DNA from 3 places in the Exiguobacterium sp. BRG2 genome. Region 1 is predicted to be linked to each of the others. Evidence: riboswitches for the same ligand, from Rfam matches in the RefSeq annotation. Region 1 holds a riboswitch; each other region holds the start of a gene.

Region 1 (4,475 bases):
CGAGTGGAATCGTCTCCTGCATCCGGAAGGCACTTGAATTATCAACGACGAGTGTTCCGTTTTCAGCTAGTAATGGGGCATATTGCTCACTGATCGTTCCGCCTGCTGCGAACAACGCGACATCGATCCCGTCTTCCGTGATGTTTGGCGTCAGCGCTTGAATCGTAATATCTTCTCCCTTGAACTGCACCGTGTTCCCTGCTGAACGAGCAGAAGCGTAAGCGGACAGGCGGCTGACCGGGAAGTCCAGTTCTGCGAGTACTTGTAACATTTTTTGACCGACGGCGCCGGTTGCTCCGATGACGGCTACATGATACATGCTGTTTTCCTCCTTATAACTCGAACGCGTTTGCAATCGCTGCAACCGTCCGTTCAATGTCTGCTTGTGCAATCGTGTACGAGATGCTGATTTCTGATGTCGTGACTTGATAGAACGGGATATTCTCCGCTCGGAAGATCGCGAACAACTTTGAGGCAACACCTGTTGCATCCCGCATCCCGATTCCGACGACAGATAACTTCGCGTGCTGATCGTGGCGGTCGACCTTGACTGTCGTGAAGCGATCCATGATGTCTTTCAATGCTTCATCGAGGAACTCTTCCTCGTCGAGTGGACAGGAGAACGATAGGAAGATGTCACTGTCAAACGTCGTTTGACTGATCATGTCGATGTTGACGTGGCGGTTCGATAAGAGTTCGAAGATATCGGCTACTGCTGCGTTCGTTTGCGGTACGTGTTTGATTGATACCGTCAAGACGTTCTTCGTCACACTGACACTCGTGACCGCTTTTTGTTCCATTGTTTCCGTCGCTTCCATGATCCATGTTCCCCTTTTCGATTCAAGTGTTTTCCCGACGAAGATGTGTACGCCGTATTTTTTTCCTAGTTCGACACTCCGCATTTCCATGACCTTCGACCCGAGGGCGCTCATCTCCATCATCTCATCATATGAGATGTGCGGAATCGGTTGAGCAGTGGCATGGATTCGTGGATCAGCCGTATAGACACCGTCGACATCCGTGTAGATTTCACACCGTTTATCAAGGACTGCCGCAAGGGCAACAGCCGTTGTATCCGATCCACCCCGTCCGAGCGTCGTCACATCACCGAGTTCGTTGACACCTTGGAATCCGGCGACGATGACAACATCGTACGTTTCGAGTTTTTGTCGTAATAGATCTCCATCAATCTGTTTGATCTTACTTTTCGTATGCAATCCCATCGTGCTGATTCCCGCTTGTGCGCCTGTTTGCGATAACGCTTTGACGCCGAGTGAGTTGAGGGCGATGCTGAGTAATGAAATCGTCTGTTCTTCTCCGATGGCAAGCAGACGATCGAGTTCTCGCCGCTCAGGGCGATCCGTGATGGCTTGCGCCTGAGCGATCAAAGAATCTGTCATCTTGCCCATCGCCGAAACGACAACGACGAGTTTTTCACCTTCGGCTGCGCGACTCTTCAAATAATTCGCAATAGACTGAATCTGTTCGACAGTCGCAACCGAGCTTCCACCAAATTTAAGTACAGTTGTCACAATCCTATCTCCTTTGTCCCGATACAGAAAAAAACGACGGGCCGGTAGGAGCGTTCCTACGGCCCGTCGTTATCACGATCGGACAAACGAAGACAAAGTCATTCGTTCTTTTACGTAAGATAGCGCTCCGAAACATCGGTTTCGGCAGTACAACGGATCTTAACCGTTGTACCAGCAAATGAGAAGAAGCATCTTCTCGTTCACTTCGGCGGACTTCCCCTTTCACATCATTCAGCATGCTTGCCTTCAAGAATGATGCTACTCATGTCATCCGCGCCTCTATCTGTCGGTTGTTAGTTACAGTTATAGCAGACATCTTTTGTTAAATCCAGTTATTTGACTAATTTTTTTCAAAATCCGTCAAGTCGCAAGATGCTGCTTCGCGAGTTCGAGTTGCTTCGACACGGCAGCAAACCCTGTACCGCCGTAGCTTGTCCGGCGTGCCACTGCTTGAACCGGATCGAGGAGCGGATAAACGTCTTCTGTGATGTCTGGATGGAACCTTTGATACGTTTCGAGACTCAAGTCCTTCAGGAAACAACCGTTTTGCACACAGTAGAGGACGGCTTTCCCGACGATTTCGTGTGCTTCGCGGAATGGTATGCCTTTCGTCACAAGGTAGTCGGCGAGTTCCGTTGCATTCGAGAAGTCTTGCATTGTCGCCTTCTTGAGCGCTTCGGTCTTAAACGTCGCGGATTCAATCATTCCGGTGAAGATTTGAACGGACTTGAGAACGGTATCTGCTGTATCGAAGACTCCTTCCTTATCCTCTTGCATGTCTTTATTGTAAGCGAGTGGTAATGCCTTCATCGTCGTCAAGAAGCCCATCAGGTTGCCGTAGACGCGCCCCGTTTTTCCACGAATCAACTCAGCGAAATCAGGATTTTTCTTTTGTGGCATCATGCTCGAGCCTGTCGAGAAGGCATCGGATAACTCGATGAAGCTGAATTCTTGCGACGCCCAGATGATGATTTCCTCACAAAAACGCGAGAGATGCATCATGACGGTCGAGGCGATCCCGAGGTATTCGATGACGAAGTCGCGATCGGAGACAGCATCGAGACTGTTCGGATAAACCGACTCAAAACCGAGCAACTCGGCAGAACGGAAACGGTCGATCGGGAACGTGGTCCCCGCGAGCGCCCCCGCTCCGAGTGGTGATTTTCGGATCCGTTTTTGATTATCCGTCAATCGTTCGACATCGCGTTCGAACATCCAGAAATAAGCGAGCAAGTGATGCGCAAGCGAGATTGGTTGTGCCCGTTGCAAATGCGTATACCCCGGCATAACCGTCTCGATATGTTGCTCAGCTTGTTCCGTGATGACCGATTGGAGCTCGCGCAATGCCGTCGTCAACGCTTCGACATGCTGCTCCAGCCATAGATGTAAATCGGTTGCGACTTGATCGTTTCGGCTCCGTGCCGTATGCAGTTTCCCTGCAACTGGACCGATCTGTTCCGTCAACAAACGCTCAAGATTCATATGAATGTCTTCGTCCGCTAATGTGTAGGAATGGTCCTTTAACGTCGCTTCGAGTTGCTTTAATCCTTGCTGGATTTGTGTCCACTCATCTTGAGCGAGAATCCCTTGTTCAAATAACATCTGTGCATGTGCGAGACTGCCTTTCAAATCAACGCTTGCTAATTTTTGATCGAACGTGATTGATGCTCCGAAGGCTTCCGCTTGAGCGGAAGCACTTTCCGTAAAACGTCCACCCCAGAGTTTGGTCATTTCGTTACACCCGCCTGACGATGTACACTCGCATGCGTTGAAACGGCAAGACCGTGTAATTTGATAAAACCTTTTGCTGCTTCATGATCGAATGCATCTTCTTTCGTGTACGTCGCAAGTTTCTCATCATAAAGCGAGACAGCCGACTGACGACCTGTGACAGTTGCATTTCCTTTGAACAGTTTAACGCGAACTTCTCCTGTGACGTCCTGTTGTGTCGCCGTCAAGAAAGCTTTCAAGCCTTTTGTCAATGGCGCATGGAAGAGACCGTTGTAGATCGTTTCTGCATATTGTTTGCTGAGTAATGGTTTGAAATGCGCGACGTCCTTCGTCAATGTAATCGTCTCGAGTGCAGCGTGAGCTTTGAGTAAAACAGTTGCGCCTGGGCACTCATAGACTTCCCGCGATTTGATACCGACGAGACGGTTCTCGACGTGGTCGATCCGTCCGACCCCATGTGCTCCAGCGATGATATTCAGTTCCGTAATCAGTTTCGCTAATGGATACGTCGTCCCATTAATGGAAACTGGAACACCTGCTTCAAAGCCGATAATGACTTCTTCTGCCTGATCCGGAGCGTCTTCTGGTGCTACCGTCAACGCGTATGCGTCTTGTGGTGGTTCTGTCCATGGATTTTCTAGGACGCCACATTCATTACTCCGTCCCCAAAGGTTCATGTCGATCGAGTATGGGCTATCGAGGTTGATCGGGATCGGCACATTGTTTTCTTTCGCGTAGGCAATTTCTTCTTCCCGTGACCATTTCCATTCCCGAACCGGTGCGATGACTTCGAGTGACGGATCAAGTGCCGCGACCGAAACTTCGAACCGGACCTGGTCATTCCCTTTTCCGGTACATCCATGTGCGACCGCCGTTGCACCATATTCATGCGCGACTTCGACGAGTTTTTCTGCAATCAACGGACGCGAAAGCGCTGAGATCAACGGATAGGCATTTTCGTAATGAGCGCCATATTGAAGGGCTGGCAAGACAAAGTCTTGTGCGAATTCTTCTTTGACATCGAGAACGATTGATTCGATCGCACCGACGAGGAGTGCTTTTTCCTTGATGACGGATAAATCTTTTCCTTCTCCGACATCCATGCATAAGGCAATGACATCATAGTCCTTGCTCAACCATTTGATGGCCACCGATGTATCGAGTCCCCCAGAGTACGCTAAGATTAATTTTTGCTTTGACATGTATAATTCC
Region 2 (4,475 bases), on a different contig from region 1:
CGTCGTCACTGTCGTTACGAAACCGTTCGGCAGTGCAGTCGCTTATAAATGGGAATCGCGTGGTGTCGAAGGTTATACGATCGAGGAAGTCGACAAGGAAACCGTCGGAACGGAGATTACACTCCACATCAAGGCGAACGAGGAAGAAGAATCGTATGACGAATACCTCGAGACGTATCGTTTGCGCAGTATCATCAAAAAATACTCAGATTTCATTCGTTATCCGATCGAGATGAAGGAACTCGAACGTCAGCCGATCGAAGGCAGTGACGAGACGGAAGAGGTCGAAGTCGTCAAGACGATCAACAGCATGGTGCCGATCTGGCGGAAGAACAAACGGGAATTGACAGACGAGGACTATACGAACTTCTACCAAGAGAAGCGTTATGGTTTCGACACACCAGCGAAACACATTCATATCAGTGTCGACGGCGCTGTTCGTTATCAATCGATCTTATTCATTCCAGAGCAGGCACCGTACGATTATTATTCGAAGGAATTTGAAAAGGGTCTTGAACTCTATGCCAACGGTGTCTTGATCATGGAAAAATGCAGCGACTTGTTGCCGGATCACTTCAGTTTCGTCAAAGGGATGGTTGACTCGGAAGACTTATCGCTCAACATCTCGCGCGAGTTACTGCAACACGATCGTCAATTGAAATTGATCGCGAAAAATATCCAAAGTAAGATCAAGACACAACTCGAAGCCCTCCTGCGCGAGGATCGCACGAAGTACGAAACATTCTATCAAGCGTTCGGACGCCAGCTGAAGTTCGGTATGTATAATGATTATGGCATGCATAAAGAACAGGTGCAGGATCTGGTCCTCTTCTACTCGGCGAAGGAAAAGAAGTTGATCACACTCGCAGAATACGTCGCAGCGATGCCGGAAGATCAGGCACATATTTACTACGCCGCTGGTGAGAGTACGAATCGTCTGGATAAATTACCACAATCCGAGCTCGTCCGTGATAAAGGGTATGATATCTTGTACTTCACGGAAGAGATCGATGAGTTCGCGATCCAGATGCTCGTGACGTACAACGAGAAGACGTTCAAGTCGGTCACGAGTAGCGATTTAGGGATTGAAGCGGAGGAAGCGGAGACGACGGACGCACAAGCAGAGATGTTCCAAGCCATGCAGGAAGTGCTAAGTGGGCAAGTCAAGGAAGTCAAAGCCTCAACACGTCTAAAATCGCATCCTGTCTGCTTTGCGACGGACGGCGCTGTCTCGATCGAGATGGAGAAAATTCTGAAGGCGATGCCGAATAATGAAGGGGTAGAAGCGGTCAAGATTCTTGAATTGAATCCGTCACACGCAGTGTTCGAGTCTCTTGAAACGGCGTATCAAAACGATCGTTCAAAATTCGAGCGCTATACCAAACTAATGTATCAACAAGCATTACTTGTCGAAGGACTTCCACTCGAGGATCCAGTAGCGTTCGCGAATGATGTGTGTTTATTGATGGTGTGAAACGAATAGATATAAAAAAGGCATTGGATGCGCGCATCCAATGCCTTTTTTCGTAAAGAATTACATTAATCCGTCTGTAAATCCGAAGCGGTTTCTCCTTTTTTCGAGAGAACGTTCAAGACGACGACGAAGAGTACGAATGTGACAAGAGCTCCGATGAAACCGAAGACCGAAGACTCCGTGAAACCGATGACTAAATAACCGACTGCCGCAGTGACGGCACCGACTAACGCATACGGTAACTGTGTCGTGACGTGATCGATATGATGGGATCCAGCCCCTGTCGAACTGAGGATCGTCGTATCGGAAATCGGTGAACAATGGTCACCGAAGACAGATCCAGCAAGAACAGCAGCAAGCGTCGGTAACAAGAGTGAAGCATCGACAGCCATGACGAGATCCGCACCGATGGGCAACATGATCCCGAATGTGCCCCAACTTGTTCCTGTCGAGAATGCCATCAAGCCGGCAATCAAGAATAATAAGAACGGCAAGTACGAAGCAGAAATCGAGTTGCTGATGAAGCTTGCGAGATAATCGCCTGTTTTCATATCACCGATAACAGCAATGATCGTCCAAGCAAATAACAGAATCACGACTGCTGGCCACATCGAACGCATACCAGCAACGATGCTTGCACGGTAATCGCGGCCCGGAATTTTCCGTCCGATCAGCATCAGGAAAGCAACGATTAAACTGATGACGACACCTGCGACGAGTGAACGTGTGACGTCTGTTGCCTCAAATGCTCCAATTAAAGTAAACGGGCGATTGTCGGCTGCAAGTGCCTGAGCACCTGTTCCGAGCAACGCACTGATCGTAGCAATGACGAGAACGACGATTGGAACGACGAGATCCCGTACTTTTCCGTTCGTCTGTTCGTTGACCTCTTTTGCCATCCCCATCGGTGTTCCTTTTGACGCATCAAAAAGTTCACCTTTCGCGGCACGGTGTTCATGTTGTTTCATCGGTCCGACAGAGACGCCAGAGTAAGCGATGTAAAGTGTTAAAAGTAACGCAAAAATCGCATAGAAGTTCATTGGAACGATCATCATGAAGGCGCTAAACGCTGAGTAATCCGTAATCGAGTGCGTCGTTAAGATACCGGCGATGATGGAGATGATGAATGCACCCCAACTCGAAAGCGGACTGATGACACAAACAGGTGCAGCCGTTGAGTCAATCAGATAGGCAAGCTTTGCTCGTGAGACACCGCGGCGATCCGTTAACGGACGACTGACGTTGCCGACAGCGAGACTGTTGAAGTAATCATCGATGAAAATCAAGATACCGAGTCCGAAGGCGACTAAGCGTGCACCACGCGCTGTCTTGACGTGAGTAGAAGCCCATTCACCGAAGGCACGAGCGCCACCTGATGTCTGAATGAGCGTGGAAAGGACGCCGAGCAATAACAAGAAGACAAGCAATAAGACGTTCCACTCGTTCAAGGCACCGTCTGCCCAAAAGAGACTGAAGATGTTCTTGCCGAGATAGGTTACCGTATCGATCGGGTTAAAACGGTGGAGTAACAGGGCACCGACGAGAATGCCGACACCTAACGAAAGAACGACCTTTCGGGTAAAGATGGCTAATAAGATAGCTAGTAAAGCAGGTACAAGGGCAATAATGGAATCTGAATAGTTGACCATGAAAAATATCCTCCTCTTTAATAAATAGCTTAAAGATGAGACCCCGCGGCACAAAAAAAGCAAGGGCACCGGCAACAAAGCCGACACCCTCGCTGGATGCGTCTTTCTTAGCCGAATTGGAGCGCTCCATACAATTGTTATGTATGGCAATCGATCGGGTGTTTCCCGAATCGACCAACGACGATATGCTCGACACATACTGTCATTTCGGCGATGTCACCTTTCCTGTAGTCGTCTTCGTTGTCATCCTCGGACCAAGTACTGATTGAAATCGCGCCTCTACCTCATCGATAGAATAGTCATATTCTGTTCTTATGGACACTTTATCATGTATTTCAGAAGCGATTCAACCATATATTCTGATAATTTAAGATAAAGTTGTTTATTCAGCAAAATGTTGAATGAGCTGTTTCATCAAATAGGCTTGGTTTTCCTCGAATTGTTTTTTTCGATGACCGTTCGCGCCAGATGGGTGGGGGAATCCGGAAAGAAGCTGATGCTGTTCGATTCGTCCATCATGAATCAATCCACGGACTTGCGTCTCGACGACCCGACCGAGTGGAATTAATAACGCTGTTTTTTGTAACTGATTGATCTCAGCGACGAAGTGTTCTTCCGCGTAGTGCCTCAATAAAGGGCTACGATTGATCTTCGGTTGATGACCCGAGTAATTTTTTTCGCGATAAAAGACGGGTTGCTTTAACAGTGACGTCGGATGTAACAATTCCTGGTGTTGATGAAATAAGCTAGCCGTCGTCTCGATTCCGAGCAATGCTGGAAGTTCAAGTGTATCGAGCATCTGGACGAGATTACGTCGCATCGTTCCGGCAAAGCTTGCTGTATATTTGACGAGGCGTTCCGTCTCTTCTAATGAAACACCATGGTGAAGGGCATCTGTCGCTTCTTCGAAAGCGATTCGCATCTGTTCAAAACCTGGTGTGATCCCGATGATGACGACTTTTGCTTCAGTATTGACGTATTCGCCAATCGGAGAGTAATAGACGGTCAGCTCGTTCTCCTGTTGCAATAAAAAATCGTCCGTCCATAATTCATCACGTCGTAACGTACGATCGTCAGGTAAGCTACGAATGGCTTGTTCAAATATAGTTAATGAATTCATGAAGGACCCTCTCTCTCTGTAATGGCACTATGATAACAAATAATACCATTTGTGACAATTCGACCCTTTCACTATTTGTATATAGGTATATAAAAAAGGACTCGATACGAGTCCTTTTCGTGCATCATGCGCGTTCTTTGACCGAAGCGACTTCATATGTCAGAATCTCGCTGCCGAGCATTGGCGATTCTCCTGCCTCACTACTCGCAGGTCGACTATGTGACGCTTTGAA
Region 3 (4,475 bases), on a different contig from region 1:
AAATGATAACGGATTCATTTTTAAAAAGATGATGGAAAAGGAGTGAAATGCACATGAAAGAGAGCCGTGATCCACGACCAAAACGGTCACGTGACCGTATTACGATGGAATTGTTTCGTTTACTGAAGACAAATAGCTTTTCGAGCATCACCGTCAAGATGCTGACGGATGGGGCGGGTGTGAACCGCTCGACCTTTTATGCGCACTACACAGATAAATATGATTTGCTTGACCAAATCGTTGAGGAACAGATGATGGCGCTCGAACAAGCGATTCGGATTACAGGTACAGGCACCGTATTTCCGACAGTCGAGCAGGTGAGTCATTATTTTGCTCGTTTGTTCATTCACATTGAAGAAAATGAATTATTCTATCAGACGATGCTCGTTCAAGGACCGATCAAAACGTTCATCTCTCGTTTTCTCGATACATTGAAAGAAAATTATCGCCTCGTCTTTCGATCCCAAGTCGCAGAGGATGCGACTTTCGTCGATCGGGATTTGTTACTGAACTATGTCATTGGTGGACAGTTAGGATTATTGATTTCCTGGTTACGAAACGGTCGGCCATATTCATCCGCATATATGGCGGAGCAATTGAGCCGGATGATCGTCTTTGGAACGGTTGAAAGCATCGGTTTTCCGAAAGAAACGGAATAAGGTCATAGAAAAAGACACTCCTGATAGGAAGTGTCTCGTATTCAAGCTTGTCGGAAGGCAAGTTCCTTCGTATAAATCGTACTTCGGTTTCGTCCGCTTTCTTTTGAGTAATACAACGCTTTATCTGCTTGTTGTAATACTTCTAAAGACGTATGGGAACCACTAGAATGTGCAATCCCAAGCGAAATCGTGATTTGCAGATCAGGTACGTCTGCCGTCGGGAACAGGTTGCGTGCGACCGTCATCCGAGCCAACTCTGCGATTTTTTGAGCTTCTTTAGCTGTAGTGCTTGGTAAAATGATCAAAAACTCTTCACCACCGTACCGTCCGACGAGGTCATCCGGTCGTGTTAAGGAAGCGAGTGTCATGCCGAGTTGACGTAGGACATCATCTCCGGCGTCATGACCATATGTATCATTGACGTGCTTGAAGAAGTCGATATCAATCAAGACAAGTGAATACCCTTGATCCGTTGAACCGACAAGTGACAGTGAATCATCGAGACGGCGCCGATTGGCAAGTCCGGTCAAAGCATCCGTCATCGCTAGTTTTTGTTGATACTGAATGTTTTCGAAGTGACGGCGTAATTCCGTCAGCAGTCGAAAAGCAACAAAGCCAGCTAATAGATTAAAGAAGATATAAGCGATTGAAATTTTAAAGAATGTCGACCAACTGTTTGTCAGGATATAGATGGCAGGTAACGAATAGAGAACACCAATTGACACCAATAATTGAAAATGGCGTGTCGAGACATGAACGAATCGACGTACGATTCCGATCGTCGTAATGATTAAGACGATAATCAGTGTGGACAGATAAAAACCCTCCATTTGATCGACGGGTGTCAAAAAGTAACGTGTCCCGATGATCATTATACCGGCGACGATGGCGCTCGGGAAACCACCGAATAGCATAGCGATCGCGACTGGGATGATTCGTAAATCCACACGGGCGACATCGATCTGAATGCCATTGAATATCAACAAAACTGCAATCAGACCACAGACACTTCCCAATATGAGGCGTGTACTCCAGCTGGAATTCAGCGAAATACGTGGTCGATTCCGAAATGGTAAGAATAAGAGAGTGATCGTCGTGAACAGTAGACAAAAGTTAATGATGAATTGATTCATGATGGACAACAAATCCTCCCAACTCCCCAGCTAACAGATTTCCATATATATACTCCAGTATACTCATCTAGGTAACGGTTAGACAGAGGTAAATGTTTAGATAAAACATAAAAAACGGTAGAAAATCTACCGTTTTTTATGAAGACGAAGTGAGCGTATCCTCATCCATCGTCAGTAAAATCTTATCGAAGACGCGAATCATCGTTTCCAGTTCTTCTTCTGTTAAAGTTCCGAAGCGATCTTGTAAATAGTTTCTTCGGACGACCTCGAGTTCCCGAAAAGCACGCTCTCCGTCATCCGTCAAAGCAAGGACAATCGAGCGACGATCTTCCGTCGAACGCGTCCGTGTGACATATCCTTGTTTATAGAGCTTATCCGTTAAAGCAGTGACTTGACTCGTCGCCAGCTCAAATTGTTCCGCAAGAAGTGTCGGACGCTGGGGACCGTTTTCTGAAAGACTCCGTAAGATGAAAAATTCGCTTCGGGTTGCTGTTCCTTCAAATAGTCGATTAAGTTCACGTCGCAGGGTACGAAGAATGACACGCATTTGTTCCTCGAGTCGGTAAGTCAGCAAATCACGTTCCTGTGGCATGCAAGCAGCATCCTTTCTCTCAGTGGACTTCTATCATTTAGTGTACTAAACATATCGGATTTTTACCATCTACTACCCCAGATTCAAAAAAGGCAATTGACAATTTCGTGGCGGTTTGTGTAATATGGCGTAGTAATAACTAATTTAATTCAGTTCTCACTCAACCAGTGGGATGGAGGTTGCAGTTCTTAAGAGTACGGTTATGGATGTCGTCAAGCGACAAATGAAGTGACCTGAAAGGAAGAATTGCCGAAATCAATCATCGCTTTGAAGATGATCGATTGGGATTAGGTCGAATAGGTCTAATACTGTCACAAGTCGGGTATCACTCACTTGTGGAGAGCTATCTTTCACGACGGTAGAATGAGGCGCATTCATTTTATTATGTTGCGTTCTCATCTTCCATCTGGAAGATGAGGGCGCTTTTTGTTTTTTCATTCAAAAAGTGTCCTCTCAAAAAATCTAAACAGAGAGAAGCGAACGAAATGAACAAACTAGATGTGAAACAAACAACAGATTCGACAGCCGAAGGATTAAAACGTGGATTACAAGCCCGTCACATGTCGATGATCGCCATCGGTGGGGCAATCGGAACAGGACTTTTCATCGCGTCCGGTGCTTCCGTTGCAGCAGCAGGACCAGGTGGTGCACTCCTATCGTATGCAATCGTTGGTCTGATGGTCTACTTCCTAATGACAAGTCTTGGCGAAATGGCGGCGTATATGCCTGTCGCCGGATCCTTCTCGACATACGGGACAAAATTCGTCGATCCCTCATTCGGCTTTGCCCTCGGCTGGAACTACTGGTACAACTGGGCGGTCACGATCGCAGTTGAGCTCGTTGCAGCACAAATCGTTATGACGTATTGGTTCCCGGACGTTCCTGGATTTTACTTCAGTGCCTTATTCCTTTTACTCATGATCGGCTTGAACTACTTCTCCGTTAAAGGTTTTGGGGAAGCGGAGTATTGGTTCGCCATGATTAAAGTCGTCACTGTCATCGTCTTCTTAGTCGTCGGTGTTGCGATGATTTTCGGTGTCTTTACATCGGAGCCACCAGTTGGCTTTAAAAACTTTGCTCTCGGGGATGCGCCGTTCGTCGGTGGTATTCCTGCCGTCATCGGAATCATCCTCGTTGCTGGATTCAGTTTCCAAGGAACGGAGCTAGTCGGGATTGCCGCAGGTGAATCGGAAAATCCGAAAAAAAACATTCCAAAAGCAGTCAAACAAGTCTTCTGGCGCATTTTACTCTTCTACATCCTTGCGATTTTCGTCATCGGGATGCTCATTCCGTATACGAGCCCGAACTTGGTTTCCAATGACATCACGGACATTGCCGTTAGTCCGTTTACGCTCGTCTTTGAAAAAGCAGGTCTTGCGTTCTCGGCAGCACTCATGAACGCCGTCATCTTGACATCTGTTCTATCTGCCGGTAACTCAGGTATGTATGCTTCCACACGGATGCTGTATACACTTGCTCGTCAAGGAGATGCACCAAAGTTCTTTGCAAAAGTGTCGAAAAATGGGGTACCGCGTAACGCCTTGCTTGCAACAGGAGCAATCGGTGCACTCTGTTTCTTAACATCGATGTTTGGTGGACAAGTCTATCTGTGGTTACTCAATGCTTCAGGTATGACAGGATTCATCGCGTGGCTCGGAATTGCGATCAGTCACTATCGTTTCCGTAAAGGATTCCTTGCACAAGGTCATTCGTTGAAAGATTTACCTTACGTTGCACCAGCGTTCCCGTTCGGTCCGCTGTTTGCATTCGGTCTTTGTTTCCTTGTCATCGTTGGTCAAAACTATGCAGCATTCCTTGCTGATCAAATTGATTGGGTCGGGATTGCCGCGACATATGTCGGAATTCCGTTGTTCCTTGCCTTCTGGTTAGGACACAAATTTAAAAACCGGACGTCGATTGTTCGTTACGAAGAGATGGACTTCCCAGAACATCCACGTCAATCATAATGTGTGAACCACCTTCTATAAATGAAGGTAATTGAGATTGAAGACAAAGTGCAATTTTTCTCTGATGAGTCTGATGAGGAAGATTGCGCTTTTTTGTTCGTTTCGAATCGTTTTCCTGGGACAA

What was found. A riboswitch is a leader RNA that binds a small molecule or an ion and turns the genes downstream of it on or off. The one in region 1 is predicted to bind lysine.
Region 2: linked by a shared signal. The riboswitch ahead of Q9R23_RS10090 (Na+/H+ antiporter NhaC family protein) and the one ahead of Q9R23_RS14575 (aspartate kinase) in region 1 are both predicted to bind lysine.
Region 3: linked by a shared signal. The riboswitch ahead of Q9R23_RS12205 (amino acid permease) and the one ahead of Q9R23_RS14575 (aspartate kinase) in region 1 are both predicted to bind lysine.

The regions. Positions count from the first base shown of each region.
Region 1 is NZ_JAUZUW010000014.1:10,390-14,864, forward strand. It holds gene Q9R23_RS14570 (aspartate-semialdehyde dehydrogenase) at 1-319, opposite strand, end outside; gene Q9R23_RS14575 (aspartate kinase) at 333-1,532, opposite strand; lysine riboswitch at 1,645-1,822, opposite strand; gene argH (argininosuccinate lyase) at 1,893-3,263, opposite strand; gene Q9R23_RS14585 (argininosuccinate synthase) at 3,260-4,465, opposite strand.
Region 2 is NZ_JAUZUW010000006.1:152,343-156,817, reverse strand. It holds gene htpG (molecular chaperone HtpG) at 1-1,474, shown strand, start outside; gene Q9R23_RS10090 (Na+/H+ antiporter NhaC family protein) at 1,540-3,123, opposite strand; lysine riboswitch at 3,235-3,413, opposite strand; gene Q9R23_RS10085 (hypothetical protein) at 3,506-4,243, opposite strand; gene Q9R23_RS10080 (heme oxygenase) at 4,368-4,475, opposite strand, start outside.
Region 3 is NZ_JAUZUW010000009.1:95,019-99,493, reverse strand. It holds gene Q9R23_RS12220 (TetR/AcrR family transcriptional regulator) at 54-659, shown strand; gene Q9R23_RS12215 (diguanylate cyclase) at 701-1,792, opposite strand; gene Q9R23_RS12210 (MarR family winged helix-turn-helix transcriptional regulator) at 1,929-2,384, opposite strand; lysine riboswitch at 2,550-2,738, shown strand; gene Q9R23_RS12205 (amino acid permease) at 2,870-4,351, shown strand.